4 regions of the Paenibacillus sp. URB8-2 genome follow, and region 4 is predicted to be linked to each of the others. Evidence: riboswitches for the same ligand, from Rfam matches in the RefSeq annotation. Region 4 holds a riboswitch; each other region holds the start of a gene.
What was found. A riboswitch is a leader RNA that binds a small molecule or an ion and turns the genes downstream of it on or off. The one in region 4 is predicted to bind cyclic di-AMP.
Positions count from the first base shown of each region.

Region 1: it holds a riboswitch for cyclic di-AMP, as region 4 does, so the genes downstream of both, PUR_RS19365 (C40 family peptidase) here and PUR_RS14370 (APC family permease) in region 4, are expected to answer to the same signal.
Region 2: it holds a riboswitch for cyclic di-AMP, as region 4 does, so the genes downstream of both, PUR_RS00490 (C40 family peptidase) here and PUR_RS14370 (APC family permease) in region 4, are expected to answer to the same signal.
Region 3: it holds a riboswitch for cyclic di-AMP, as region 4 does, so the genes downstream of both, PUR_RS00140 (resuscitation-promoting factor) here and PUR_RS14370 (APC family permease) in region 4, are expected to answer to the same signal.

Region 1 is NZ_AP023239.1:4,188,317-4,195,938, reverse strand. It holds gene asnB (asparagine synthase (glutamine-hydrolyzing)) at 1-1,438, shown strand, start outside; cyclic di-AMP (ydaO/yuaA leader) riboswitch at 1,781-1,912, shown strand; gene PUR_RS19365 (C40 family peptidase) at 1,917-2,387, shown strand; gene PUR_RS19360 (SHOCT domain-containing protein) at 2,638-2,871, shown strand; gene PUR_RS26625 (IS3 family transposase) at 3,048-3,188, opposite strand; gene PUR_RS19350 (hypothetical protein) at 3,489-4,130, shown strand; partial or broken gene PUR_RS19345 (IS630 family transposase) at 4,243-5,380, opposite strand; gene PUR_RS19340 (IS630 family transposase) at 5,469-6,125, opposite strand; gene PUR_RS19335 (helix-turn-helix domain-containing protein) at 6,140-6,598, opposite strand; gene PUR_RS19330 (hypothetical protein) at 6,933-7,178, opposite strand; gene PUR_RS19325 (cell wall-binding repeat-containing protein) at 7,360-7,622, shown strand, end outside.
Region 2 is NZ_AP023239.1:97,221-104,842, forward strand. It holds gene rluF (23S rRNA pseudouridine(2604) synthase RluF) at 1-122, shown strand, start outside; gene motB (flagellar motor protein MotB) at 278-1,084, opposite strand; gene motA (flagellar motor stator protein MotA) at 1,068-1,871, opposite strand; gene PUR_RS00470 (hypothetical protein) at 2,070-2,363, shown strand; gene PUR_RS00475 (4a-hydroxytetrahydrobiopterin dehydratase) at 2,585-2,872, shown strand; gene PUR_RS00480 (c-type cytochrome) at 2,994-3,350, opposite strand; gene PUR_RS00485 (GNAT family N-acetyltransferase) at 3,454-3,954, opposite strand; gene PUR_RS00490 (C40 family peptidase) at 4,297-4,788, opposite strand; cyclic di-AMP (ydaO/yuaA leader) riboswitch at 4,794-4,937, opposite strand; gene PUR_RS00495 (C40 family peptidase) at 5,282-5,749, opposite strand; cyclic di-AMP (ydaO/yuaA leader) riboswitch at 5,770-5,909, opposite strand; gene PUR_RS00500 (hypothetical protein) at 6,142-6,972, opposite strand; gene PUR_RS00505 (M1 family metallopeptidase) at 6,983-7,622, opposite strand, start outside.
Region 3 is NZ_AP023239.1:27,979-35,600, reverse strand. It holds gene ispE (4-(cytidine 5'-diphospho)-2-C-methyl-D-erythritol kinase) at 1-126, opposite strand, end outside; gene PUR_RS00165 (small, acid-soluble spore protein, alpha/beta type) at 309-485, opposite strand; gene veg (biofilm formation stimulator Veg) at 654-929, opposite strand; gene yabG (sporulation peptidase YabG) at 1,081-1,980, opposite strand; gene rsmA (16S rRNA (adenine(1518)-N(6)/adenine(1519)-N(6))-dimethyltransferase RsmA) at 2,074-2,958, opposite strand; gene rnmV (ribonuclease M5) at 2,955-3,506, opposite strand; gene PUR_RS00140 (resuscitation-promoting factor) at 3,665-4,822, opposite strand; cyclic di-AMP (ydaO/yuaA leader) riboswitch at 5,101-5,335, opposite strand; gene PUR_RS00135 (TatD family hydrolase) at 5,537-6,304, opposite strand; gene PUR_RS00130 (HD domain-containing protein) at 6,332-7,618, opposite strand.
Region 4 is NZ_AP023239.1:3,135,094-3,142,553, reverse strand. It holds gene PUR_RS14380 (DsbA family protein) at 57-809, shown strand; gene PUR_RS14375 (disulfide oxidoreductase) at 806-1,270, shown strand; cyclic di-AMP (ydaO/yuaA leader) riboswitch at 1,453-1,611, shown strand; gene PUR_RS14370 (APC family permease) at 1,735-3,552, shown strand; gene PUR_RS14365 (ABC transporter ATP-binding protein) at 3,859-4,656, shown strand; gene murB (UDP-N-acetylmuramate dehydrogenase) at 4,783-5,697, shown strand; gene PUR_RS14355 (protein YmzB) at 5,802-6,137, opposite strand; gene PUR_RS14350 (MFS transporter) at 6,211-7,365, opposite strand; gene PUR_RS14345 (ArsR/SmtB family transcription factor) at 7,427-7,460, opposite strand, start outside.

The DNA of each region.
Region 1 (7,622 bases), 1.1 Mb from region 4:
TTATTATTACTTGGATCATAAGAAGTTTGTATTTGCATCGGAAATTAAAAGTATTATAGCGGTGGAAGATATTAATCCGGCAGTCGATCCTAAAAGTTTACTGCATTATCTCACACTTCAATACGTTCCGCAGCCAGCTACAATGTTTCGTGGAGTCAGTAAACTCGAGCCAGGTCATTTTTTGAAAATAGATTCCAGGGGAAGAATCACAAAACAGAGATATTGGGAGCCAAGCTTTGAAGCAGAGGATCGTCCGCTTGAGACCTTTATCGAAGAAATTAGATACAGTCTTAGGAATTCGGTTAAACTGCACACGCAGAGTGATGTCCCCCTAGGAAGCTTTTTATCTGGTGGTATTGATTCTACAGCGATAGCAAGTTTCTTAGCGAGTCAACGTTCGGTTAAAACCTTTTCAGTCGGTTTTGAAGGAGAACAAAATGAAAATGTGGTTGCTAGACAAATCGCCGAAGCGCTGGGAACAAATCATTTCGAGGAACTGATTTCGGCTCAACATTTTTTTGAAGATACCATGAAAGCTGTATGGCACATGGACGAGCCCATTGCAGATCCATCGGCCATTGCCGTTTACCGGTTAGCACAATTAGCAGGGGAACAGGTTACTGTGGCACTGTCCGGTGAAGGAGCCGATGAATTGTTTGGTGGATATCGCATTTATAGGGAGCCTCACTCGCTAAAACCATTATCGTGGATGCCTGCAGGAGTAAAAAAACGATTAAAACAATATGTAGGTGAAATCCCTTTCTCATTTTATGGAAAGAATTATATCCGAAGAGCACTGACCCCTTTGCAAGAGCGCTTTTTCGGAAATGCCAACATTTTTTCGGAAGATGAAAAAAGGATGGTCCTAAATTTTCATCCTGACCTATATAAAAACTGGGAACCTACGACGGAAATCACGAGAGCCATTTATGAGGAACATAAGAATCTGGATGACATAACCCGCATGCAGTTAATAGATCTCCAACTTTGGTTGCCCGGTGATATATTAATGAAAGCGGATAAGATGAGTATGGCTCACTCTTTAGAAGTCCGCGTTCCTTTTCTTGATAAAGAGGTTTTTGAAATTGCTCGAAAAATTCCTGCCTCTCTACTGGTGGCAAAAGGAACTACTAAATATGTGCTGCGCAAAGCCTTAGAAGGTATAGTTCCCTTTCCTGTGTTAGACCGTCCTAAGCTGGGCTTTCCTGTACCCTTAAGAAAGTGGTTACAAACTTCCATTGGTGACATCATGATCGAGCAAATCGAGAACAGTGGAATTGATCAGTGGATTCAAATAATCTATGTTAAAGAGATGCTGAAACAACATCGAAGGGGAAAAGTGGATTACTCCCGCAAGATTTGGACAATTTATATTTTTTCGTTGTGGCATTCTTTGTATATCCAGCAGTCTTCTATAAAGCGTGCTTTGGTAAATTAAGATAGTAAGGCAGGATATGGGTCTTTGGACTAATTATCAGATTTCTCATATCATTGACTAGTAGGGTCGTAAACGAAAAAAGTGAATAGTCATTACAATTTTGTTGCTTTTAGTTTTAGATATCTTTATTTGTATTTGATAGAAATGTAGTAGAAAGGATTTTTACTCGTAAGTAGCTGATATTCCCCATTGCCTTATCTTTCCTTGTTATATTAAGATTTTAGAGCAAATTGTACTACAAAAATATGTAGGAACTATGTGGATCGAAAATAAAACAAACGAGTAAGAGAAAGTATTGACAGGCGTCTTCTAAATATTATAAAGTAGAAATAGTTACAAAATATTAACTTGCTGCCGAATTTCGTTTTGAAAACGGGGGAACCATTCCGGGTGAATTATTCTTGTAATCAAGAGAGTATAGGGAACCTTTAACCGAACCCTCAGCTAACTCCGTAGGCATTGAAGGGAGAATAAGGTTCTGAAGAAAGTCATCATTTCTCTAATAGGAGCTGCAGTTTTATTTACTTCAACAGCACCCACAATCTTTGCAAGTGAAATCAAGCTTCAAAGCACAGTGAAACAAGTAATTGGAACCCCATATTTATGGGGAGGAACTACTGTTTCAGGGTTCGATTGTACAGGGTTTATCTTATATGTAATGAAAAAGTTTAATGTAAATAGTCTTCCGCGTACATCCCAGTCCCAGGCCAAGGAAGGAACTCCGGTAGCTAAAGAAAATTTGCGATCAGGTGATTTGGTGTTTTTTAATACCTTCGGTAAGGGAGTATCTCATGCAGGAATTTATATCGGTAATAATCAGTTTGCACACGCCTCCAGCAGCAAAGGAGTAAGAATAAGTAAGTTATCGGAATCATACTACCAAAATCGTTACGTTACCGCTCGGCGAGTGGTGAATGATAAGAGTTTCCGAACAATGATAAGTGACTAACCAATAGGACAATAAGGGCAAGTTCGTGTTTATTCACACGGGCTTGTCTTTTTTCATTTGAAGGCCCTAAGAGAGTGGTGGAGAGTTGTTGGGGACAGATAGAATGCAGTAATACTCATTTCAAAAATAAAAATAAATAGGGGCTTTACGAATGAATAGCTTCTAAGGCTCGTTTCGCATTTAAGGAGTTTGGAACTAAGGGAATAATTGGTTTGCGAAATGAAAATGCTAGTGATGGGAGGAATGTGCAATGATGTATGGTTCCAAGATGACCATGATGTGCTTCATCATGGTGATTGGTTTACTTCTTCTGATCATTGCTATTGGCATAACAATTTATGTAGTTATCCGATTGCTAATGAGGAAATACAGAGTGGATGATGGACCCCTCATGATATTAAAAGAACGTTATGCCAATGGTGAACTCAGTGATGAAGAGTTTAATCATAGACGAAAATTATTGGACAATAAAAGTCAGACTTGAATTAAACAGGGGCCTGCTACGTAGAAGGCTCCTGTTTAATTCATGTCGCTTATCAGGCTCGATTACGATAGTAGACGTCTGCTCCACTAAAGCTTCCACATTTCCTACCCTAGTTATATCAAGCAGCACCATCCGCTTCGTTCTTAATGGATAGTCAACCCTAAACTGAACAATAATTATGAGGGCGCTTTTCTGGCTTGTACAGGAGTAAGATACCTCAATGTACCGTGGATTCGGTGATAATTAAACCAATGAACATAGTCCTGAAGTTCGACAGATGAATGGAAATATGAGGAACTTAATCCGGATTTTTTAATGAAGGAAAGGATCCCAGGTTGAAGAGGCTGGTAAAGGACAAGAAATATGATCTATTATCAAGAAGAATTCCGTTGATATTATTTAACTCGATGTTATGATGCTTGATATGGATGGCTTGCTTTATTTGGTTATATAGTTTCCTTATTCTATGTCTGAATATTTTGCATCCGAGTATTTATCCTCGACTAGAATCCTGTCTACATGATTTCCACATAATTTTAAAGTAAAGTAGTATTAATTCTAACGCTTAACAAAAATAGATGGGCGAGTCCATCTATTGGTAAATGGAGGTATAATGATTGAGCGAAATACTTACTTTTCTGATTTTGGCTGCTACAACTGCCGCCATGAGCGTTAACTCCAGTAAGCCACATGTCATTTCTGAAACCATTGAAGACTTGCAGTTTTTGTCACAATTGGCTGATGAGCTATTGTCGGATCAAGAGCGAACGATCGTTACAAGTGTTAGTTTTGAAGGTGATAAAGCGGAATTAGAGTCTTTAGCCGCAAAGTTATATGCAGATAAGCATGTACAGAGTCCAATAGATGATAACAATGGAAAAAAGTGCTCCTTAGTGCTTCAAAATCGCGTCAGCGGACTAAAGGCACTACCTGCAGCTGAATCATGGATGAAAGATACAGTTGCAAATCTGGAGAAATTAGGGATTGTTGGTTTTTGGAATATCAGCATTGAGGGATGGATGATTGAGGGAAGAGAAATGAGTGCTTTGTTGGATCCTGTTTTGCTGTACATCTCTGCTTACGAAGTAGAATCTGATCAAAACGGCCAACAATTGTATACCAGTTATTACTCTGGGCTTTTTCATAATTCAGTTATGGCTGAAGATGAAAAGTTTAACCTGCAAATACTTACGAATTACTCATCCGAGTTCAAGAAATGGTATATGGCTTTGGGGACACCGAGGATTACTTCATATTAATGATATCATGACTTTTATGATTATTGTTTGTTGGTTGAAGGATAGTTTCTTGCTGTTTTTGGTTTGACCTATCTTTTCGAATTATAGTGTCGGATGAGCTGCTAGTACAGCATCAGTCTTTAAATTGTGGGTAAAGCCTTTTAAGTTTTATCCGTGCATCTTCGGTAGTGAATTGCCAATCTATACCTCTTTGAGAAGCGTTACGAGCAGATTCCCATTCGGTCAGTTCGCTTGCTAATTCTTCTATTGACGGAATTCGTCTTGCTAAACATTGGCGCGTCATTACGCTCAGCTCAATTTCAGCAATGTTCAGCCAACTGCCATGTTTGGGGGTGTAATGAATTTCGAGCCGTTTGGCTAGACGCAAGGCGGTTTCCGGTTCAAAGGCTTCATACAACGAGGCGATCGAATGCGTGTTTAAATTATCCATCACTAAACGAATTTTGGGTGCACTCGGGTAATGTACGTCTAACAGTTCTCGAACTTGCTCCGCCCATTCCATTTTTGTGCGGCGAGGACGAACGCTGACGTGTCTCCAGCCCACAAGCGGTTCAGTGAAGATAAAGATACTGCAGGTCCCATGACGTACGTATTCGGAGTCTTCACGCAGCGGCTTGGCGGGCTTCATCGGGATCGGTTTTCGAGCGTCATCCAGCAGTTGGAACGGTTTCTCATCCATGCAAATCACGGGACATTCGCTGTCGTAGGGTAAATGGTAGACCTCTAATACATCTTCCATGGCTGCCACAAACGCTGCATTCTGCTTCGGTGGAATGCACCAACACTTACGAAGATGGGGCTTGAGTTCGTTTTTAAAATGCGGTCCACCGTGTCGTACGAAATGCTGTCAATGTAACCCAGTTCAACGGTCTTGTCTGCTAAAAGTCGAAGGGTCCACCGACTTCTTCCAGCGGGCGGAGTACTGCAACTGAGCGCGATGATTTTCGCCTCCAGTTCGCCGGTAACCTTTGGAGGATTTGGCGGTGTCAGTCTCTTTTTTCGTTCGACAGCAGCCTGTAATCCCTTTTCCGAAAAGGTCTTACGGACCAGATATACCGTGTTGGTGTGGATGTGTAATTGCTCCGCAATGGTGGTGTCCGAAAGCTTGCCGCCCACCCGGTTCTCGTCCGCCCACAACAGAATTTGTGCTCGCCGGAGTGAGCGTGCGGCCACTTTCCCTTTGAGCACACCCCTTGTAATTCTTTCTGCTGATCCGGGGTCAAGCAAACCGCATATGCACGTAGTTTCATAGTCGATACCTCTTTTTCTCTCGACTATATCATATCTACCAAAAGTTAACTATTTTAATTCTGATGCTGTACTAGTACCTTGACCAGATCAAATTTCAGGATACAAATGCTTTAACTTGCCTCGTGCCTGCTCCGTGGTAAATTGCCAATCGACAGATTTCTGAATTCGGTTGCGTTCGGTTTCCCAAGCGGACACCTCGCCCTGCAATTCTTCAATAGAGGTGATTCGGCGGTTCAGGCATTGGATCGTCATTACACTGAGTTCTATCTCAGCAATGTTTAACCAACTTCCATGCTTAGGGGTATAATGGATCTCTAGCCGTTTTGCCAAAGCCAACGCCTGTTCAGGCGGAAAGGTTTCATACAAGGACGAGATCGTATGGGTATTCAAGTTATCCATCACGAGCCGAACCCGTTTCGCCTCTGGGTAGTGGACCTCCAGCAGTTCTTGGATCTGCAGAGCCCAATCGGATTTTGTGCGTCTTTCCGAAGCCTGCACGTGACGCCACCCGGCGAGCGGCTCCGTGAACAGAAACAGGCTGCAGCTGCCTTTGCGAACATACTCGTAGTCTTCTCGCAGAACCTGTCCTGGCTTCATAGGTTGCGGTGGGCGCGAATGATCGAGCAGCTGGATCGGCTGTTCATCCATACAAATGAGCGGGATTTCAGGGTCATAAGGCAGGGCATAGGTCTCTAAGACGTCTTCCATCCGAGCGACGAATTCACTGCTCGATTTGGCGGGAATGCACCATTGTTTTTTCAGGTGAGGCTTAAGTTTCGTTTTTTTAAAGTCGTCCGAATGGTTTCTCGTCCGACCGATTCTAAAATATTCAGCTCAATGACTCGGCGCGTTAGCAAACGAATCGTCCAGCGCGCATACCCTTTTGGAGGCTCAGAGCAGGCTAATGCAATAATTCGGGCTTCCACCTCACCGGTGATCGGTGAAGGGCGTGCCGGTTCAGCACGGCGGCGGTAACAGAGCGTTTGCTCCAGTCCGTGGGTACAGTAGTCTCTAACGGTGTAAAAAACGGTTGCATTACTGACTCCTGAACGACTGGCAATTTCAGTCTGCTTGGGAATAGCACCTTGATTTTCATCCGAAAGAAGCAGCACGAGACAGCGGCGGCGAATGCCGGGAGATGTCGTTTCGGCATGAAGAAGTTGTTCAATTCTTTCACGTTCTTTCGGCTCAAGCCGAACCTCGTATTTTTTGTTCATTTGCTTGCCCTCCCATATTTTTCTTATAGAAAGAGCATAAAACTAGAATAAAAATAGGTCAAGGTACTAGTGGAGTAAAGATAAATTAAAGTAGTGATAGCCAGAAACATAAGTAATGGAGTGCGAAAGATCCAAAGGGAGCGTTTCAGAACAGCTTCCTCGATTTGTCCCTGGAGCATTAGGGTATGAATAAATTGGAGAATACCGCTGAAGACCATAAAAATAAAAATTACTCGATCCCACTCTGACGAAGGCAACATTACAATGAGCATCGTCCCCATCATACCTGCCATCATGCAAGATAGAGCCCCGTTCAGAAATGCTCCGATATGGATTAAAGAGTGATGATCCCTCCAGCGAGTATGCCGATTAGAACACTAGTCAATAATGATAGGGATAAGTTCGATGAAAATGCGATCCCAATGATTGTTCTACTTCCAAAGCCGAAAATCATCCCACATACCATTGGTAAAATCATTGCAATGGTACCCGTAATGGTGGAACGGAACCGATAAATAAAGCCAAACGACCAACCAATAATAAAAGTATAGAAGATGGCTGCGATTATCCAGTTGGACATGAGTACAACCCCTGCTTGTTTATATTGTATGTTATGAGCCTTGGGTTAACGTACATACCTGACTTTTTTTGATTTTAGTTCCAACCTAATAATAATTATTATTACAAAAGGATTCTACATAATTTCTACATATTTTTAAGGTAAAGTGATAATAATTCTAACATTTCAAAGTGGAGGGTAAATGATGAAAAAAGGTTTAGTAGTTGTTAGTTTGACCTTAGTTTTAAGTGCAGTTCTGGCCGGCTGCCAAATCGGAAATAAAGCGGCTGAACCAAAGGCTGAAGACACCAATAGTTCATCCGTTACTGTTCCTTGGGTGGGCACTAAAAATACAACACGGATTAATACGTCCGATCCGGTGGAGGCGGCTGTTCTGGTCTCTCGCACACTCTGGACAGCGGTATCCGAAAGTAACAGACCGGCAAGCGTTGTGTTAACGGATGT
Region 2 (7,622 bases), 2.5 Mb from region 4:
GGCTGCAGCGCATTCGAATCATGAATATCCGCTTGGGGAACCTTCAGGTAGGCAAGTGGCGCGATCTTACGCCGGCGGAGAAGAAAGAGCTTGGCGACATGCTGAGTTATAAGCTTCAATAAAAGACTCCAGCGATCAAGACTCCAGAGCCGGTGCTCTAAGCGATGGACACAAATAAAGAGCTGCTTTCGGCCCCGATGCGGGTGATGAAAGCAGCTCTTTGAATTTTATAAAAACATAGAAGGGGCAACACTACTCTGCCGCCGGCTAAGCGCCGTCATTTGGCGGATAGCGCAGTACTCTTATTCTCCTGGTACTTGCGGAGAATGGACACTTCCACCCGGCGGTTCTTCGCCCGTCCGGCGGCGGTCGAGTTATCGGCAATCGGATGGTATTCGCCGTAGCCAATGACGCTGAACTTCTCCGGTTTCAGATAGGGATTCATTAGCAGAATCTTCATGAACTGCAGAGCCCGGTTGGCGCTAAGATCCCAGTTGGAGGAGTATTCGCTGTTGGAAATCGGAATGTTGTCGGTATAACCCTGCACGACCACCTCGTAATCCGGGAACTGCTGAAGCATTTGCGAGATCGATCTTGCGAGCTGCCGGGATTCCGGCTTGACGTTGGCCTGGCCGGAGGCGAACAGCGCGTTGTCGCTGATCGTAATCAAAAGCTGCGATTGGTTCAGTTTCGTACTGAGCAGATCGGTAAGGCCGTTGTTCTTGATATACTGGTCAAACTGCTTCTTCAGCTTTTCCAGTTCCTCCTGTTCCTTCTTGCGGAGCTTGTCGAGATCGGCCTCGGTGCTGTTCTTTTCAGCGATAGTGTTCAGCTTTTGAGCTTTGCCTTGATCCAAATCGCTGTTGGTAGGGGCCATGGATGAATGATCCAGCACTCCCGTTCCTCCATTGAGGGCGGAGCTGAACGCTTGGGCCATTTCCTCGAATTTCTTCGCATCCGTTGCGCTCATGGCGTACAGCACCAGAAACAGGGCGACGAGCAGCGTCATCAGGTCGGAATAGGGGAGGAGCCAGGATTCGTCGGCGTGCTCCTCATGATCCTCGTGTCTAGTCTTTTTGCTCACGGGAGGCACCTTCCTTCTCGTTCAGCTTGGCGCGTTCCGCAGGGGTCAGAAACACGGAAAGCTTCTGGTTGATCGCAATGGTGGATACGCCTGACTGGATCGATAGGAGACCCTCCAGCATCATCATTCGGATCTGGATTTCCTGTTTGGAGAGACGCTTCAGCTTGTTGGACATCGGGTGCCAAAGCACGTAACCGGTAAAAATACCGAGCAGCGTAGCGATAAAGGCCGCGCCGATGGCGTGTGCGAGCTTCTCCATCGCGCTCATGTCCGCAAGGGCGGCGATCAGACCGATAACGGCTCCAAGCACCCCGAGGGTAGGCGCGTACATGCCGGCCTGGGAGAAGATTAGCGCGCCTGTTTTATGGCGCTCTTCGGTTGCGTGGATATCTTCAAGCAGCACATCCCGGACAAACTCCTGGTCGTTGCCATCGATAATCATCCGCATGCCGCTTCGCAGGAAATCATCCTGAATCTCTTCGACCTTTGACTCAAGCGCCAGCAGGCCTTCGCGCCGCGTAATGGAGGCCCACTCCATGAACATGGTGATGACCTCTCCTTTATCGATCAGCTTCTTCCCGCCGAGAAACAGAATTTTGAACAATTTCGGCACTTTTTTGATTTCCGACATCGGGAAGGCCATGAACAGCGATGCTGCGGTACCTACAAGAATGATGGTAAAGGCGGCGGGGTTGTTTAACGATGCCAGCGGGGCTTGTTTGAGGTACATACCATAAACCACCGCTATTATACCGAGCACTAGACCAATAATTGAAGAAATCTGCATTTGTACACCTCGTCCATGAGTATTAAAAGTGATCTCGCGAATGCCGCGTCTATCATCCTTGAGTGGGCGGCGGGCTTACTGACGGAGAACAACTATGTCTATTCTTATTTATCGACAGCCGGCCCTTTTTTGTGAAGGCATTTAGGCTATAATGGATGAGGAAAGGGTATTCATAAGTTATGAAGCGGAGTGATAGCGGTGGGTGTAAAGCATGGAAGAGATTATGGAGATATTTTACGAGATCTGACCAAAGCGGTTGAGCTTATACCGGACAGTTACCTTTTTTTCGAGATGGAACCGGGTGAATGGGAGGAGCTGCCCCGTGAGTCCAAGCTGGAAGTATGGGAAGCGCTGGCGGAAGATTTATTCTTTGCCCTCGGGAATGAGCCGGTCATTCATGTCGGCAGCGGCGTCGTGATCTACGACAAGGATGCGCACCGCATCAACATTTTGGTCGGTGAAGAAGATTTGGAATCGGTAACGTTGATCTAAGCAGGCAGAAGCAGAAAAAGCGGCCGCATTTGCCGCAGTCTGTCCTCCATGTTAAAATTGATAGTGTCTGAGGTATATTTGCCGGGATTCAAGAATACATTAAACCGAAAATAAGCGTTTTTCCTGGCGCATCCCTTGGACGAAAGAACCTGAGGGATGTTTTGTTTAACGGGAAGGCTAAAGGAACTTAAACGGCTGCTTTTCAAGGGAGGAAACATAAAGTGTTATTAACCGAGGGAGAACTGCATGAGCAGGTGGGCAAGCTGGAAGGCTGGAAGCTGGACAGCGGGGCCATGGTGCGCAAATACCAGTTCAACGATTTTATGAAGGGTATTGCGTTCGTGGATGAGGTGGCCGCCATCTCGGAGGCGTTCGACCATCATCCGCATATCACGATCGATTATAAAACGGTAATTCTGCGGCTTACAACAAGCGAGGAAGGCGGCATTACCGCGCTCGACGTGCGTGAAGCCCATGAGTTTAATGAGGCGTTTGAGAAGACCCGTTAAATGAAGGCCCGTTAATTACGAGGAAACCCGATAGACGACAGGAGAAGAGTTTTATTAAAAATACGCCCCTGTGCCAGGAAGCATTATGCTCCTGCGCAGAGGCGTATTGTTGTCTTGGCACTCATTTTTTCTCGGACAGCCACATGGCGATGTTGGCAATCTCCTCCGGAGCCAGCTTATCATTGAAGGAAGGCATTTGTCCCCGTCCTTTGGTAACGATGCTGTAAATCTGCTCGGCCGTATGCTCGCTGCCTTCCTTTTGCAGATTGGGTCCGACTCCGCCCTGAAGCTGATCGCCGTGGCAGGTGATGCAATTGGCTTTAACTGTCGCTTCCGCTTTGGCGGGATCAGCCTTAACGGTCGGCATGGTCGGATTGTTCTGCTCGGCGACCTGCTCTTTTCCGGGCAGTGTGAACATCAGTATAACCGCAAAGGCGCAGGCAGCGAAAAATAATCCGCTCATGATCCACTTTTGCATCCCCAATCGTCCTCCCCTATGTAAGCTGCTTCTCTAATTATAACGGATGGTGAAGCGTTATCATAGGGTTTGTGACAAAAAAATGAACGGTGGTCCGTCCGATTCAGCTTTTATGGAGGGATTTATCATAGACCATGCAGTAAAAGGGCTTATCTCCATTTGGCGTCCGGCGTTCGTAGGTATCGGTGATCGTAAAGCCGCATTTGCGGTAGGCCCGGATGGCTCTTTGATTCCAGGTAAGAACTTCAAGATCGACCTCTCGACTGGGATATCGTTTCAGCGCCTCTTTTACAACCGCTCCCACAAACAAATGGCCGAGGCCATGCCCGCACAATTCGGGACGCATACCGATCCCCAGACGCACCGTGCCTTCCATCGGAAAAAGCTGGGCGAAGCCGCAAAGTTTGTCCTCTTCGTTCAATACCGAAACATACTGCTCCCTCCGAATCCGCGGATCTCCGAATTCAATGCCGAGCGCCTCCATTTGATCCCAAGACAGCCAGCCGTAAATATTATAGGGCGCCTTGTATTCCCAACCGCAGATATCCCTGGCATGCGCAGATGTCATGGGCCCGACATGAAAGATGATATTAGAGCTAATCATACGTTCAGCGACCTCCTCTCCCCGCAGGGGAAAACCTTTTATATTAAATTATATACAAAAAAAGGTGATTTCGACGCAAAAACTTTGCAGTTAGGAGAGAACCTGGCGAGCGAATAAATTTTAGGAGTTTGGCCGAAAGCGCTCAGCCATGTTTGACGAATGCCGGAGGGGGTAAAATAAGAATAACACAAGAAAGAAACGGTTCCGCCATCCTTTTGGAGACGATGCCCGTTCTAGTTGAAATATTAGACTAAACGATAAGCGCGTAGCTTATAAGTTCTTATATTAAAATAAAAACCCCTCGCCGGGGTTAAATCCGGGAAGGGGTCCTATAGGGCAGTATTACTGCACATCATCATTGTCTTCAGAATCAACGGCTACGGATTGATAAGCGCTGGAGCCCATCACCCGTTTGGCGCCGACAAACCGGCTGACATAATAACTGTCGCTCAGGGAAGTGACGGTAACGCCTTTCGAAGAGGAAGCATGGGCGAACTTTCCGGAGCCGATATAGATGCCGACATGGGAAATGCCTTTTCCGGAAGTGTTAAAGAATACAAGATCGCCGGCTCTCAGATCGCTGCGGGACACGGCATCTCCCATTTTGAACTGGGAACCCGACTGATGCGGCAGATCGATGCCCATCTTATCGAACACGTACATGGTGAATCCGGAACAATCGAATCCGCTTGTGCTCGTGCCGCCGGATACGTATTTGGTTCCGATAGCGCCGTCAATCACTTTATCCATTTTCGAATCGGCAAATGCGCTGCCTGCTCCGAGTGTGAGAACGATGGAAAAGCTGAGGAATGCTGCCGCCAACTTCTTCTTCAAAAGATTTGACTCCTTCCAAATGCCTGCGAGGTTAGCTTAAGGATTCGGTAGAAGGTCCCCTATGACCCCTCTCTTGAACAGGAGGTCAATTCACCCAAAGATGGTTCCCCCGCTTCCCTGATGGTCAGGGAACTCGGCACATACTGTATAGTGTCCGGATTATAGTGGGTAGATCATGACAAAATTATCGTCAAAATGTTAATAATCATTACAAAAATGTTACTATAAACTCATTGCGCTTATTGTAACAAACCTTTTGTTGGTTGGCAATCACTTTTAACATAGTAAAATTCGATTTTGTAGCGCTTACATTTGTGAATTCACTTAGAAACACTGGATAAAAATCGTGTTTTTATGCTAAAAATTTTTTTTGGCGTTGTTTTTTGCAAAAGCTGGTTCAAGCCGCCGAAATAGGTGTATAGCTAAACTATATACAGAAAAAAGGAAAAACCCGGAAATGATTAGCGAGATCATGTTCCGGGCAAGAGATTAATCAATCGTAAGCCACGGCTTGGTATGCGTTTGTGCTCATGACACGTTTGGCGCCGACATAACGGTTGGCCCAATAGGACTGGCTAAGCGAGCTGATGGTCACGCCGCGTGAAGAAGAGGATTGCGCGAATTTGCCGTTGCCGACATAAATGCCGACATGGGAAACGCCGTTTCCGAGCGTATTGAAGAATACTAGATCTCCTGAGCGCAGTTTGCTGCGCGATATGGAAGTTCCTACTTTGAATTGCGCTTTGGATGTACGAGGAAGGGTAAGTCCTACTTTTTTGAAAACGTATTTGGTAAATCCGGAACAATCGAACCCGGCTGTGCTCATTCCACCGGTTTTATATGAGGTTCCCAAAGTTTTTGCAATAACAGTGTCCATTTTCGAATCTGCGAAAGCGCTTCCTGACCCCAGAGTGAAAACCATCACAAGGCCTATCGCAGCGGCTGCGAGTTTTTTCTTGATATGTTGACCTTTCAAAGCTTGTGTTCCCCTTCCAATGCCTGCGTGGTTAGCTTAAGGATTCGGTTTGAAGGTTCCCTATGACCTCTTTGTTACAAGATCAATTCACCCAAAAAATGGTTCCCCCGCTCCCCGGTGCCCGGGAATTTGGCTAGTTATGCACCAGAACAATCGACTTGATTCATCATCATACGACAAGATAACAAAATAGTTTTAAAAGATTACAAACTTGTCACCTCAACACAAGCCTCATTGTATCAGACGATTTGGGGTTTGGCAAATTTAATTTAGCGGACGAAATATTTGCCAATATAAAAATAAAAAAGAGTTCAGATTCCTGTCACGGAATTTGAACTCTTTTCGCCTGTTATGCATAAATGATAGGGTGTTTCTAATTATGAATCCTTCGTTTTGCTGCGCCATAGATGATATTGCGCCGACAATCCCCACATATCGAATAAAGTGGAAGGGAGAGGCGCAAGCTGCCTAATGAAGAGCGCGGGCAGTCCGGGACTGAGAAACCCCGTCACCGCAGATACAAGAAAGATCAAGAGCCCCCCTAACCCGAACAGAATCCGCAGCGCCGCGGAGGGCAAGAAGCAGCGCATTGCGGTCAGTAGCGAAGCAAGTATTCCGGTGCCGCCTGTGTAACCGAACTGCATATATAGCAGGATCAAGCGAATGATAAACACGTAAAGCAGCCATGCGAGAATATACGGAAGAATCTGCAGCAGCAGCCCCGGCTCCCAGTAGGATGACAGAATGAGTCTGTATCCCTTCGGCAGAAGCCAGTATAGGGGAAGAAGGGTCAGAACCCATTCGGCGGCGCTGAAGAGCAGAACGGGCAGCCCGTACTTTTTCATGCCGGGAAAAAAGAACAGCCCGCGTTCACCCCGGCTCTCCTGATGCAACTCATGCAGCAGCCCGGCTCGGATGAACGGCGTAGCCAGCAGGCGCACGCCCGCCAGAATAAGCAGTGTCCACAACCAACGCCGCACATCGGGTTCGGAAGACAGGCTGAGCTGGGCATCGATATAATACAGCAGCCTGCCTGCTGCACTGCCGCCGGCATTCTCGGAAGGGTAACGCAGCAGCGCGGGAACAACAGCCGACCTTACAAAGCGGTACAGAAAGTAGCCCCAGAGCAGCCGGTAGATAAAGAGCAGAATCAGTATATAGAGCTGTTCCTTGATGCTGCCCCAGCCGCGGATTATCCATTTTCTCATTCGATTCACCTCACCAGACGAAAATGCCGAGCACAGTTTCGATCGCGTTTGTCAGGCTTAGCGTCCAGCGGGAAACGAGGGCCGAGGGGAGAGCCGCTTTTCTGAAGTTGTTGATATGCTTGTTCTCCAGCAGGACTTCGTGACCCGGGTCCACCTCGGCCGAAACAAGAGGAGCCGCAGAGGAGAGCCGGAACGAAGTTTTCCCTCCCTGGCCATCCCAGACTTTATGCAGCGTGTGGCCGTCGGCGAAGGTGAACTTGACGCTCACGCCGGAATACAGGCTGCCCTTATTGGCGACGGTTGTCAGCGACTCGTAGACGCCGCTTTTACTTTTGCTTACAGTAATATCCTCAACGGAGAAATCGGGAGCGCCTCCGCCGTATACGTAACGGTCGAAGTAATCCTGCCACGATTTTTTGGTCACCTTTTCCACAATTTTTTGAAAATCGGCGGTGCCCGGGTGACGGAAACGATATTTGCGGGCATAAGAGGACATAATGGAATCCATTGTCTTGGCGCCGACCTGCCGTTCGATATCCTTGAGCACCAGCTTGCCCCGAATGTAGACGTTCTGGGTGTAGACATTCGCGCTGCCGTATTTCCAGGTATCCAGAGTCAGCGGCTTGGGTTTCGTAACGAGACTGGCCTGT
Region 3 (7,622 bases), 2.5 Mb from region 4:
CTCCAGCCGGTCCGCAAGATCGACCATGGTCATAATCATTTCCACCTCGTGAAATCCATCCGGCCGCTTGTGCAGCACATCCAGCATCAGATTGATTTTGGCCGGTGCTTTCTCATACACTTTCAAGGCGTTCACCCTACCCTCATTTTTCCCCTAAAAACAACTTAACATATTATATGAGAATCTTGGAATGAAGTCCATTCCCAGTTCCTGCCCATGAAGAAAGCGCTATACGTAAAATCAAAACGAGAACGCCCGCTGTTAAGGACGCTCCCGTCTTTTTTGCCGCTTTCCGGTTGTCTTGCTGCCTAAGATTTGCGCGCAGCCTGCTCGGCAAGCTGAATCGCTCGCTTCACCATATTCCCGGCATCCTTCGCCCGGATTCCTCCCCAGCCTTCGCGTTCCACGGTTTCATAGAAGCCGAGCTCTTTGGCCAGCTCCGTCTTCAGCTCATCGGACATCATGCTGCGTCTTCTGCGGCTCATGCGGCATCCTCCTTCTGGGTTAACAATGATGAGTTATTGCCCTCTTAGTATGGATTCCAGCACCCCTTAACATACGCCCCGCTCTTTTACAGGCAACTGCAAGCAAAACCGTCCTCCAAAGCGCAAAACAGCCCTTCCTCTATGAGGAAAGGCTGCTTAAATAAAGAGTTACACTTTGGCATGCATGAGCGGCAATTGCACATCGTCTTCACATACCGTAATCTCCACGGACTCGGTAAGAATATCGGCATAGCTGTAGGAGACGCGCTTAAACGATTGCTGCTCCTGATCCAGTTTGACAATAAATACAGAAGGGTACGTTTCTTCCAGGACACCGGTACGCTCAACCGTTTTGCGGCGGCCACCGTTTGCTCGCAACGTAATCTTAGAACCGACATGAGCTTCGAGACTGCGTTTAATTTCCAATAGCGCGTTATTAGCCATTGCCTGACGACCACCTCTTTCCTTGTCCATTATAACTCGTGTATTACAATATGTCAAATCAAACAAATAATTATAGTAGATGCCAATTATGTTTGTCAACGATATTTTTTAGAACGGATGGACAAGCAAAGAGATCTTAAGGTCTGGCCCTTTAGATGGCGGAAGGCGTCACTTTCAGCGTGGATAAATCCTGGAGTCGCGGCATGCCGATCCGAAAGCTTCCGCGCGTTTCAATGCCGCCTAGACCTTGGCTGCCGCTGATCGTATTATGCAGCACGTCGCCTAAGTTGATCGTTTCCCTGATAGAGGTTAGAGCGGCCTTAGCGGCGATATACACGGGGTCCAGGGCATGGATCAGGATGCGCCCCGGCGAGCTTGCAAAGTTCGCCCCGGCCCCAAGCAGCGCTTCAAAATGCGACTGGCATGCCCCGGCGACAATCGTCAGCGCGTCGTAGTGGCGTTCGTAGTCCCTGGCCACACGAATCGCGGCAACGAAATTTTGCGAATTTTTATAGCTGTTTAAATTGTTCAGATCATAAGATTGCAGCGACTTCAGAACGCCGTCATGACCGGTAACCACCACGATATTGGGACGGACTCTGGGCAGCAGGCGGTATAGGGCGGACGCCATCTCCGATTCCCGTACATGGTGTCCTTCGGCAGGAATACGCAGCTGCTCATACAGGCTAAGGCTTTTATTCAAGTAACCCGGATCGCCGTCAAGATGCAGGACCTTTCCGGGAAGCTCAAAGTAAGAGACCTCCTTCGGCGTCTGCTCCCAAATCCCCATTGTATTCCCGACCCCAAATCTGCTGTGCTCCTGCCGGTCCTTTCTAAGCTCCGTCAGCGACTCGGCGGCCTTGATCCGCGCTCGCTCCCCCAGCTCCGTCATGGCCGTGGCGGGCACCTGAACCAGATCGTTCAGCGGAGAGTCCGCCAGCAGCCGAAATTCGGTTCCTTTGATGATGGCCTGATTTCGAGTTATATATTCTACTCGAAAAGTCACATCACCGCCATACGATCTCCGAACGACCAAGTCTCCCAAATTCATCAGAACATCACCTCTACCCCCATCGTATGGGCAAAGATAACGGATGGTTCATCATTTAGCCGCTTTGCCTGCATTAACTTCTATCAGCAAGCCCTATACGTGGCCGGCCTCAAGCAGAACGTCGCTCAGACGCGCATACTCCGCCAGACTCAGCGTCTCGCCGCGGCGTGAAGGTTCAATCCCTGCTTCGGCCAGCAGCGCTTCCAGCTGCTCTCTCCCCTCTTTTGGAAAGAAGCGGGCCTTTAAATTGTTCGATATGGTTTTGCGACGCTGCGTAAAGGATGCTCGCACCACTTCAAAAAAATGCTTCTCGTCCTTTACCTCGACCGGCGGACGCTCCCTGACCTTCAGCCGGATGACCGCTGACTCCACATTCGGCTGGGGAATAAACACCGTATGCGGCACCGTACAGATCAGCTCCGGCTCGCTGTAATACTGCACGGCGATGCTCAGGCTGCCGTAGTCCTTGCCTCCCGGCGATGCCGCCATCCGCACGGCGACCTCTTTTTGAATCATCACGACAATGTTGGCAAGCGGCAGCTTCTCTTCCAGCAGCTTCATCAGAATCGGGGTCGTCACATAGTAAGGCAGATTGGCGACCACACTGACCTTGCTCACTTCCGCGAAATCTTCACTGAACAGTTCGTGCAGATCCACTTTAAGCACATCGGCATGCCGTATCTTGACATGGGGATACGGAGACAGCACCTCCTGCAGTATCGGAATCAGACGCTGGTCGATCTCTACAGCCGTAACAGCACCCGCCATCTGCGCCAGACGCTCGGTCAGCGCGCCGATGCCGGGGCCGATCTCAAGAGCGCCCGTGCTTTCGTCCAGAGCGGCCGCCTCTACAATTTTATTTAAAATATTTTGGTCAATCAGAAAGTTCTGACCCAGGCTCTTCTTGAACGAAAATCCGTGAGCCGCGATAATTTCTTTTGTCCTTTTTGGGGATGAAATTTCTTCCCTGCCGCTCATAAGGATAGACCTCCCTGCTCGATTTGCATCACCGCGTTTGCGAACTCTTCGGGCGTAATGCCGAACATCGACAGCCGCTTGTACAATTGCTTGCCGTTGCAGTAACCGATGCCCAGCAGGTTGCCCAGCTCCATTCTCCGCTGCGCGGCATTAGGGTGTACAATCATCCCCGCAGCCAGAAGATCGTCCATTCCGATCAGCACCGGCGCTCCCTCGAAGGAGGTATGCACATGCTCCAGCGCATGGCGAATCGCCTCGGGCGATGCGTTCTCGACGCCGATATCGCCTTTCAAGGTCGCATCCTGCTCCGGAATAAAAGCATGCTTGCAGCCAGGCACCTTCGACGAAACAATCTTGCGTATCCGTTCTCCCGCATGATCCGGGTCGGTCAAAATAATAACGCCGCGGCGCTCCATCGCAAGCTTGATCTTGGCGATTACCCGGCTGTCCACCGCCGAACCGCCCGTTTCGATCGTGTCGGCATCGACCGCTCTTTTGACGGCGACGGTATCGCTTTTGCCTTCGACGACAATTAATTCTTTAATCATTGTTTATCTTTTCCTCCCGCAGCGGCCCTATCCCCCGCCTTTACCACAAAAAATAAAAGCAAAAAGAAGAGGATTCGCTCCTCTTCTTTTTGACTAAGAATTATATAAGTGACGAGCTTACATCACTATAGCGTATTGCTGCTAAATTTGCAAAATCATTAATCCAGCTCCGGTTTAACCGGACCGATCACGTAAACGGCACGCGATTTGCGGCCGAAACTGCGGGCATGGCTCAGCGAATCGTAATAAACGTCGATTTTATTGCCTTTAATGGCTCCGCCGGTATCCTCAGCGCGTCGGAATCCGAGTCCCTCGACATACACCCACCAGCCGATCGGAATCACATTAGGATCCACTGCAATGGTCCGCCCTTCCGTTACGCGCGTTCCGGAAGCGGTACGTGTGCCGATTCCCGGTTCTTCCGAAGAATATGCCGTCATCGAAACATTCTTAATCAATCTTTTGTACTCGAAGTCCACGCCGGCTTTGCTGGCGACATTGCTGCTTCTGACGTTGGTCTTTTTGGAAGTGGTGCTGCTAACGGAAGAAACTTTCACGACTGCGGCTTTAGGCAAGGCTTTCGTACCAATGGCGATCACTTTATCCTTGGTCACCTTCTGCACTTCTTTACCAACCATGCGCATCGAGACAAGCTTTCCGTCCTGATAAGTCTTCTCGATATGCTGGATAATGGCGCCGGGCTTGCCGGCCTGTGCTACTCGTACTGTCCCTACGGTTAGGGAGGGGTCCGCCGTCTTGATAACCCGGAAAGGCAAGCTTTGGGTCCGCTGTACAACCTGCTTGTTGATGCGGATGACCTTGACTTCCGTTTTGGCGGAGATTGCGGTGTCTAGCGAAGGAAAAACCTTGTCGTGGGCATTCAGCGTAATGCCCAGACTGTTCATGGCCCGACCGATCGTATCCTCAGTCGTATAGAACGTTTTTGTCTGTCCATTTTCAGTCAGAGTGATCTCCTGCGCCCGGTCAATGACGATCCGGTCGCCGTCTTCGATCTCGTCGCCAAGACCCGCAGATAATTTGTCGTACGGTTTCAACGAGATTGTTTCTTTGGCCAGAGCCTCGCCCAGAAGCGCTTCGCGCGTTTCCAGAGCACGAACCTGCCCGTCTATCACTAAAACAATTTGTTTGCTGCTTTGAGAGTGTACGTACAGCAGAATAAGCAGCGCGATAGCTACCCCGATTACGCCCGCAAGTGCCCAGGTGCGTAAATTCACCTGCTCAAGACGTAACCGTAATGCATAAGACCTGCTGGATGATTGCGAATCATGGGATACTTCGGGTTGGAATACGCCCATCTTCTACATCCTCCTTACATAGCCCGCCCGAACCGTAAACCGTACTGCTGGTTCCAGCGAAACTACAAGAGATTGTCACAGGACACGATACTATTCGCGGCTTCTCGCATCCTGCTCATAAATCGCCTGCCCGGCATGGCATCTTCCGCCTGTTATATAACAGTTCACAGGCGAATACGTTTAATTCAAACAAAAAGAAGCCTAAATAAAGAGTCTTGATTAGAGGACTCTTTCGTGGCTTCTTGGGATGTCCGAATAAACGGCCAAACGCACGAGGTTTCCTCTCTTACTTGCGCTTACGGGGTTAGCTGTCGGGTTCGGACGAAAGAGAGACGCCCTATCTCAGGTCAACCGCTCATGGCGATTGCCTTTAAATTCACCCCAAAGACCACGTGAAGAAATCAAATACAGCCTGCAACGCCAACCTGATGACTCTTATGTAAGGCTTTAGGCATACGGCAAAGCGATATTGGTTCCCCCGTTCTCCATATGGAGACTCAGCGAGACGATTTATGAATCAGCAGCTGTCTCAGTAACAACAGCTCACTGCACTGACAAGATAATATCCTGTTTCGATGCATGTTGTAAAGCACACTTCAACCAGATAAGCTCAAGAAAATGGTTAAATTAATGTAATAAACACCCGTTTTTTTGTTAAAAATCTTTAATCTTTCGTTCATTCTCATTTTTTTAGCCGGTTTTCTCCCGTTTTCACTAAATACCAAATAATCCCAGTGCATTTTTGTACGTAATTTCAGCCATTTTATTCAATTCAATTCCTTTTATTTCCGCTGCCGCCTCTGCTACCAATTTAACATGAGCGCTCTCGTTACGCTTGCCCCGGTAGGGGTGGGGCGTCAGATACGGGGAGTCCGTTTCGATCAGCAGACGGTCCAGCGGAACCTGCGCCAGCACCTCCTTGGGCACCCGGGCGTTCTTGAACGTAATCGGTCCTCCGAAGGAGAGGTAAAAGCCGAGATCGAGGCACATTTTGGCTGTCTCCCAACTACCCGAGAAGGAATGCATGATCCCCCCGATTTCCGAAGCCTTCTCTTCGCGGAGAATACGGACCACATCTTCGTGGGCATCCCGGTTATGAATGACGATCGGCATATTCAGCTCCCGTGCCAGCCCGATCTGCCGCCGGAATACGGTATGCTGAACTTCTTTTGGTGAAGTATCCCAGTAGTAATCGAGCCCAATTTCCCCAATAGCCACGACTTTTTCATGACTGCACAGCGAGGCGATCCAATCAAGGTCCCCGTCCTTCATATCAATGGCATCCTGCGGGTGCCAACCCACTGCCGCATAAATAAACTCGTACGATTCGGCCAGCTTCATCGTGGTTGGAATCGTTTCCCGGTTGAAGCCGACATTGATCATTTTGCTTACTCCCGCCTCTACCGCCCGTGCAATCGTTTCCTCGCGGTCGCCGTCGAATTGCGGAGCATCCAGATGGGTGTGGGTGTCGAAAAGCTGCATAACCACTTCCCCTTTCTTTGCTATTTTTCACCGTATATCAAACAAATCCTTAATCGAATTCGGCAGCATCGGAAGCGCTTTTTCGAGCTTGTCCTGCGGATAATATAAATGATATCGCCCCCGGTGAATCCCGCTGATAGAGCGGACGATATCCGACACCTCGGAGATTTCGCGAAGCCGTTCCTGACGATCCAGCAGAAGAATCTGCTTACCGTGAAAGCCCTCTCCCGGACGGAATACATCATAGGGTAAATCTGTCGGAAAATCAATTTCCAAGTCGTATTCCGGGTGCAATCCGGCCGAGGCAAAGCTGCGGCGAATTTCGTCAATTGTTTCCATGTCCAGGCTTTCCATCTCTACATATTTATACAGTTTACGATGAATAAAGCGGCTGCACAAGTCGCTCAGCAGTTCGTCCTGTTCCGTGGTCCACTGCATAAATGTCGCCTGCACAAGCGCCTCATCCAGCTGCAAATACTGCTGCACATTTACCTTACCGCGAAATAAATCGGTCAGCGGCTCCACCATAAAACGGAAGGAATAGCCTTCTTGAAACAACTGCTTGGCCCGGCGGAATACCTGGCGCAAAATAATTTCCGAGCTGCGCGTAACCGGATGAAAATAGACCTGCCAATACATTTGGTAACGGGACATTAAATAGTCCTCAATTGCATGCATCCCCGATTCCTTGACCACTACCCGCCCGTGATATGGACGAAGCACCCGCAAAATACGATCGATATCGATCGTGCCGTAGTTAACCCCGGTGTAATATGCGTCGCGCAGCAGATAATCCATCCGGTCGGCATCCAGCGGACTCGACACCAAATTGACCACAATGTCATGCTCATATTTTTTACAGATAACCGAAGCTACCTTCTGCGGAAAATCTTCCTCCACTTCCTGCAAAATTTCAGTAATACCAGTGTTCTCCAATATGATCCGGCATGTCCAGTCTTCATGATTCATTTGAAAAGCTTCTTCTATAGAATGGGAGAACGGTCCGTGACCCAAATCATGCAAAAGCGCCGCGCACAGCGTAAGCAGCCTTTCCTCGGGAATCCAGTCTTTATAACCGCTGCGCTCAAATTGGGAAATAATGCGCCGCGTAATTTCATATACCCCAAGCGAATGGGAGAACCGGCTGTGTTCGGCGCCGTGAAAGGTCAAGTAGGTGGTTCCGAGCTGGCGGATACGGCGCAGACGCTGAAATTCTTTTGTATTAATGAGTCGCCAAATCACCGTATCCTGTACATGGATGTAATTGTGAACCGGATCTTTAAATACTTTTTCTTCCGTAAGCGGCTGCTGCATGAAG
Region 4 (7,460 bases):
GCACTATGTCTTCATGCCATTACTCCGGTCCGACAGGACAGAAAGGAATTATAACATTGAGCAAACCGAAAAAAAGCAGAACAGTCTCCCCAGCCCTGGCCCAAGAAAAGCTGCGGGCCGAACAGGAACGGCAGAAGAAGAAAACACATATCCTTTTACTAGGAGCGATCCTGCTCGTGGTCGTTCTTTTTGCTGCGATGTTTGTATTGGCTTCCAAAAATACGGGCAGCCCGGGAAGTTCCGCGAGTCCGGTGTCTTTTAAGTATGATGAGCTTCCAAGACTTGGAGCGGCGGATGCGCCCGTTAAGCTGGTTGAGTTCGGAGATTATAAATGCCCGGCCTGCGCCCAATTCTCCGGCGTTGTCAAGCCGCAGCTTGTGAAGGATTACATCGAAAAAGGCAAGGCTGCCCTGTATTTCGTCAATATGTCCTTCATCGGTCCCGATTCCGAGACCGCTTCCTTAGCGGCGTTGTCGGTTTACCATCAGAATAGCGAAGCGTTCTGGAAATATTACGATGCGTTGTATGCCAATCAGGGGGACGAGAAGACCGAGTGGGCGACCGAGGATTTCCTGGTTGAGCTTGCGCAAAAAGAACAGCTTGATGTCGATTACGATCTGCTGCGCAAGGACATTCAAGAGCGTACTTATGAGGATGAACTGGCAAGAGATAACGCGACAGCAAAGGACAGCCGTGTTACAAGTACACCGTCGCTGTTTATAAATGGTATAAAGGCCAATGAGCCTTTCAATCTCGAAGCGATCGCCAAGGAGATTGAGACGGCGGCAAAGGCGGTTGAGACGGAATGAAATCATTCTCCGGCTTCCTGAGTCGGTATGGTCTCTACCTGGCCTGGTTTGTATCCTTGGTTGCCACAGCCGGCAGCCTCTACCTAAGTGAGGTGTTGAAATACGAACCCTGCAAGCTCTGCTGGTTCCAGCGGATTTTCATGTACCCGCAGGTGCTTCTTCTTGGTATAGCGACCTATCGGAATGATAAGCGTATTGTTCCTTACGTGCTTCCGCTTAGCGTTATAGGGGGCAGCATATCGCTGTATCATTACGCGGAGCAGAAAATACCGGCTCTCGGCAAAGTACTTCCTTGCACCATCGGTGTGCCATGCACGAAAGATTATCTGAATTTTTTCGGTTTCATTACGATCCCGCTGCTGGCGCTGACGGCTTTTATCCTTATAGCCCTGATGCTGTGGAACGCCAGAGCGCGCGAGGAGGAGGAAACGGAAGAGGCGGAGGACGGAATCAACTCTTAACGGGGAAGTTTTCTTCCGTAATGGACATAAAAACCCGTGCTGCAGGGATAATACAAGATAATGAACGACATGATTATCTCTTGATGGGAATTTGCGTGAATTAGTCCGTTTTTCATTTCTTTTTCATCATTTTCACTGTTTACGGCTATGGCAATATAGACTAATATTAGACCTTGTGAGAAGTTGAATATGCGCTGAATTTTCCAAATGGAAAAACGGGGGAACCAACTTGACCGCCCAGCGGTCAACGGGGTGAATCGGTGCCGGGATGTTATCCGGTCCGTAGGGCTTCCACAGTCCGAATCCGCCAGCTAACCTCGTAAGCTACAGTGGGATATGATCATGCATAAGCATGCGGTCATTTCCGTATGCTTATTTTTGTGCCCTTATTTATGAAAATCCACCACTGAAAACGGCGCGCGGTATTACCGTTTCAACTCAACAAAGAGAGGAACTGTATCCAAATGGTAAGCAGAGTAAAACGACTATTGATCGGTCGTCCCAGAAAATCAACCGAACTCGACCAGGAAAAGTTAACCAAAGTGAAGGCACTTGCCGTTCTGTCATCGGACGCACTTTCGTCCGTCGCATACGGAACGGAACAGATTTTGATCGTGCTGATAGCAGCAGGTTTTACGGCTATCTGGTATTCTTTGCCGATTGCCCTCGCGGTACTGGGATTACTGGCAATTCTGATTTTATCCTACCGGCAGACGATTTTCTCTTATCCTCAAGGCGGGGGAGCCTATATCGTAGCCAAGGATAATCTCGGGGTTTCCACGGGACTGCTCGCAGGCGGTTCCCTGCTTGTGGATTACATCCTGACGGTTGCAGTTAGCGCCTCGGCTGGTACGGATGCGATCACTTCGGCGTTTCCGAATTTGCACGACCATACTGTGGCGATTGCGGTCACGGTAATCATCATTTTGACTATTATCAATCTTCGCGGCGTGACCGAGTCGGCTTCTTTCATTGCCGTCCCGGTATACTTGTTCGTCTTGTCTATCGTGGTTCTGATCGTCTCCGGTTTGGTCAAATATGCGGCTGGCGGCGGTCATGCCGCTGTTCCCGAAATCGGCAGTGCGGTATCCAATGTCAGTCTGTTCCTGCTGCTTAAGGCCTTCAGCTCCGGCTGTTCGGCGCTGACCGGTGTCGAAGCGGTATCGAATGCCATTCCGAACTTTAAGGCCCCAGCGGAAAAAAATGCCGCCAAAACCCTCATGATGATGGGTTTGATTCTGGGATTCATGTTTACCGGTATAACACTGCTGGCTTACTGGTACGGCATTACCCCGAACGCCAATGAAACGGTGGTTTCGCAAATTGCCGAATCGACCTTCGGACGGGGCGTCCTGTACTACTGCATTCAGGCGATAACGGCGGTCATCTTGTTCCTGGCGGCCAATACGGCCTACTCGGCCTTTCCGCTGCTGTCGTTCATGCTGGCTAAAGACAAGTATATGCCGCATGCTTTTATGGTCCGTGGCGACCGTCTCGGCTTCTCCAACGGCATTATTTTCCTGGGAGTGGCTTCTTGTCTGCTCGTTGCTGCATTTCACGGCGAAACCGGAAATCTGATTCCGCTCTATGCCGTCGGCGTATTTATTCCGTTCACTCTTTCCCAGCTTGGCATGATGATTCGCTGGTATAAGCTGAAGCCGGCTGGCTGGCGGACCAAATTTGCCGTGAATACGGTCGGAATGCTGACAACCCTTACCATTACGCTTATCTTCATTATTACCAAATTCTCGAACGTATGGGTGGCTTTCATCTTCCTGCCGATTGTTATGCTTATTTTCTTCCGCATTCATCGTCACTATATGAATACGGCAGACCAGCTCCGGATTCAGTTGGATAAAGATAAGCCATGTATTAAAGGAAGCACGATTGTTATCCCGGTATCCGCCGTAACGCGTGCGGTGCTTCATTCGATCAGCTATGCCAAATCGTTAACTGATAATGTGGTTGCCGTCTATGTCGGCTTCGACGAAGAAGAAATCCGCAAAATGGAGCTGAAGTGGGAGGAATGGAATCCCGGAGTGCGCTTGATCGTCCTTCGTTCCCGGTACCGCAGCATCATGCGTCCGCTGGTTAAATTTATCGATACGGTGGAGTGGAAGAATGCTTCGACGGATCATATTACGATTCTGATTCCGCAGTTTATTACCAAGCATTGGTGGCAGGCCGTCCTGCATAATCAGACGAGCGTATTTATCCGGACTTATCTCATGAATCACAAGGATATCGTCGTTGCGACGGTTCCGTATCATTTGAATAAATAATCGGGCAGACAGCCCGTTGGCAGAAAGCTGTTGCTGGAGAATGTCTCCGGCGGCAGCTTTTTTGGCAATATCAGAAAGTATAAGCTTCGCGCTTATCCTTAACCTGATATTATTACGAGAAACGGATGCCTTCCTCTTCCAGAGGACGGCGAAGCCGTTTCTTCTTACATGACTAAGCAGAAGCGGGGAAGTTATGATCTTTTATGTTGACACGGATAATGATAATCAATATCATTTGAGAAGACAAGGCTAAAAATAATATCCGTGGTGATATGGAGATAACAGGAAAGAAGTGAACTGTTTATGATGGAACGTTTGAATGTGAATCAATTAAGTATCGGCTATGCGGAGTCGATTATTGTAAAGGATCTAAACTTGTCGATTCCGACCGGGAAGATTACGGCTCTCGTGGGAGCCAACGGTTCGGGGAAATCGACGATCCTCAAAACGATGGCCCGGCTGATGAAGCCGGCCAGCGGCAGTGTGCTGCTCGACGGCAAGTCGATTCATACCCAATCGACGAAGGAAGTTGCGCGCCAGCTCGCGATTCTGCCGCAAAATCCGACCGCTCCGGACGGATTGACCGTTTCCGAACTGGTGAGCTACGGGCGTTATCCCCATCAGAAGGGCTTCGGCTCTCTCACTGTGGAAGACCGGAAGATCATTTCCTCGGCTATTGAAGTTACCGGGATGGGCGATTTCAGCGACCGGCCGATCGAACGCCTGTCCGGAGGACAGCGGCAGCGCGCATGGATTGCCATGGCGCTGGCCCAGCAGACGGATATCTTGTTCCTGGACGAACCGACGACCTTTCTGGATATGGCGCATCAGCTTGAAGTGCTTCAGCTTCTGCAGATGCTGAACGAGCGGGAGGGCCGGACGATTATTATGGTCGTACACGATTTGAACCACGCTTCACGCTTCGGCCAACATATGGTTGCGATCAAATCGGGCACCGTAGTCAGCGAAGGCGCTCCGGTAGATGTTATGACTCCGGACGTGCTGCGCGAAGTGTTCGGGATCGAGGCGGATATTGTCGATGATCCGCGGACGGGATTGCCGCTGTGTCTGCCCTACAGCCTTGCTAAGAGCAAGGCTGTCTAATTGAACCGAATCCATAGCTGAAAACTTAAAGCCGATTAACGGGCTCCTGTCATTGACAAGGGAGCCTGTTCGTTGTTAAAGTGAGGATTGCCTAAAGATATGTATAACAACTAAAGGAGCAAACCCATGGATATCGGCAAAATTCAAGAGGATCTGCAAAGGCTTGTTCCGTCCGGAACGATTAAGAGCCATGAATCGCTCAAAGATCATGTCTTCACCAAAATGGGCGGCCGGGCGGACATTCTGGCTGAGCCTTCCACTTACGAGGAAATTCAAGCGGTCTTTACATACGCTGCCGAAAACGGCATTAAGCTTACTATATTAGGGAACGGTTCAAACGTAATTATCCGGGACGGAGGCGTGCGCGGCATCGTTCTGCAAACGTCCGGATTAACCGGCATCAGCTTTAAGGACGATGTGGTCATCGCCCAGTGCGGAGCCCAAATTATTGATACTTCCCGTTTCGCACTTGAGCGGAAATTGACGGGTCTTGAATTTGCCTGCGGCATTCCCGGCACGGTCGGAGGTGCGCTGTACATGAACGCCGGAGCCTACGGCGGCGAGGTGGCCGATGTGCTGCAAAGCGCGCTTGCCATCGACAAGACCGGCGCCATCGTAAAGCTGGAAGGAGATGACCTGAAGTGGGGCTACCGGAAAAGCGTCTTCTCCAGCGGCGATTATCTCATTCTGGAAGCCCGTTTTGCCCTGAAGCCGGGAACCCACGAGGAAATTAAGGCGGCGATGGATAAGCTGACCGAGATGCGGGAGTCCAAGCAGCCGCTCGAATATCCATCCTGCGGCAGTGTCTTCAAGCGGCCTCCGGGACGGTTTGCAGGCCAGTTGATTCAGGAAAGCGGACTTCAAGGGACAAGAATCGGCGGAGCTGAAGTATCGAAAAAGCATGCGGGGTTCATCATTAATGCGGATAACGCTACGGCAAGCGATTATATCGGACTGATTCAGCATGTGAGAGAGACTGTAAAGGGGCGTTTCGGCGTCGAGCTGGAGACGGAAGTCGAGATTATCGGCGAAGAGCTGTAAAGTGATGACGGCTCCCGGCTTTGTTCTACATTTCTAATCTTCAAAAAAAGCTGCTGGGAATGAGGGGGGGCTAACCTCCATTCCCAGCAGCTTTTTGCTTGCTCTTACTCAAGCGCTAGCGTATATTTGGCCCGATCCGTTTGCGCTTGCACTCTTGTCTCATCCGCGGAAGTGAAAGCAAGGCCGCTGACTGCGATCTCGTAGCTCTGAAGCGGAAGGCTGACCAGTTCGCCGTCCGCGTTCATTGTTCTGCCCGTACCGTGCAGGATGAGCGCGCTGTCCAGATAATCGTCAATGACATCGACGGCATCCCGGTAATCAACACGTTCCAATTTAAAATAGATCTTGTCGCGATCCTCCAACTCCTGTTTTTCGATTACAATCGTTCCGCCTGTATGCCCGTTCAGCCAATCGGCAAGCAATTGTACATGTTCTTCCATCGTACGATCCCATCCTTTGCCACATTGTCAGTCTTAATCAGTAATTTACCCTGCTATGGCAAATTGAATCCATCTAAGTTGCCGCGACTCCACTTTTTCGAAAGAGGAAGGCGGAGAGGACAAAGCAGAGTAAAGTCAGCAGGGTCACGCCGAGAAATATACCCGAGGCCTGATAAATCCCTCCGGCGGCCGCGGCGCCTATCGTGGTTCCAAAATACATCAGGGTGTTCGCCAGAGCCGAGACCGTTCCGCGGGCGGTTTCCGACAAAGACTGGAGGGAGCTCATCATGATGGGGAACAGAATCCCGCCGATTCCGAAGATGACAATCAGCTCTGCCTTAATGCCGGTAATATTTCCCGTCAGTGAGAGCAGCGGAAACATTACGCTGTTGACCAGAATGCCCAAAATCAGTGTTCCGGAGCGTCCAAGCTTCTGGCTTAGACGGCTGCCGAACAGGCTGCCAAGCATGTTGCCGAGACCTAGGAACAGCATAACTTGGCCGATTTGGGCCACATTTAAGCCGAAATCGCCGGAAAGCCAGGAGCCGAGGAAGGAAAAGGCGGCAAAATTGCCGATCTGAAAAATAAAATAGGCGGCAAAGGCGGTAACCGCAATACGGGAAGAGAGCAGCCCGGCGTATGGCTTTAAGAGAGAAAGGCGGTCTGCCGATTGATTGTGGGGCGGAATGGAGGGCAGGAGGAAAGGAATCAGAAAGGTCAGGAGGAGGGAAAACAACCCGATCACGATAAACGGAAGATTCCAGGAATGAGCGGCGAAAAAACTGCCGATGGGGAGGCCCAGCATCTGGGCGATGGAGAGACCGGCGGTGGCGATGCCCATTCCCTGCAAAATCTTTTCCCTGGGGAGCAGGACCGGAATGGAAGCCCAGATTTGCGGGGATACGACGGCAGCGCTGACCCCGGCCAGAAAACGGAACAGAACCATGCTCCAGAAACCGACAGCGGCGGCGCATAAACCCGTAGAGAGGGAGAAGGCGGCCAACCCGCATATTATGACATGCTTTCGGTTCAGCCGGTCGGACACCGGGCCTGCCACCAGAGCGAACAAGGCGTAGCCGAACGCATAGGCACTGACCATCCAGCCGGAGCTTGCGGTCGATACATGGAACTCTTGACGAAGGACGGGAAGCAGAGGGCTGATCAGAAACGTATCTGTGCCGATGGCGAACATAATGAGAAAAAAGAGAGTCAAGCTGGATTTTTGCATTATTAACCTCCTAATTCATTAGTTGAACAACTATTGAACAACATGGTTATAAAAAACCGGATTACAAGGAATCCAGGAATCCGGGCAAATAAGTG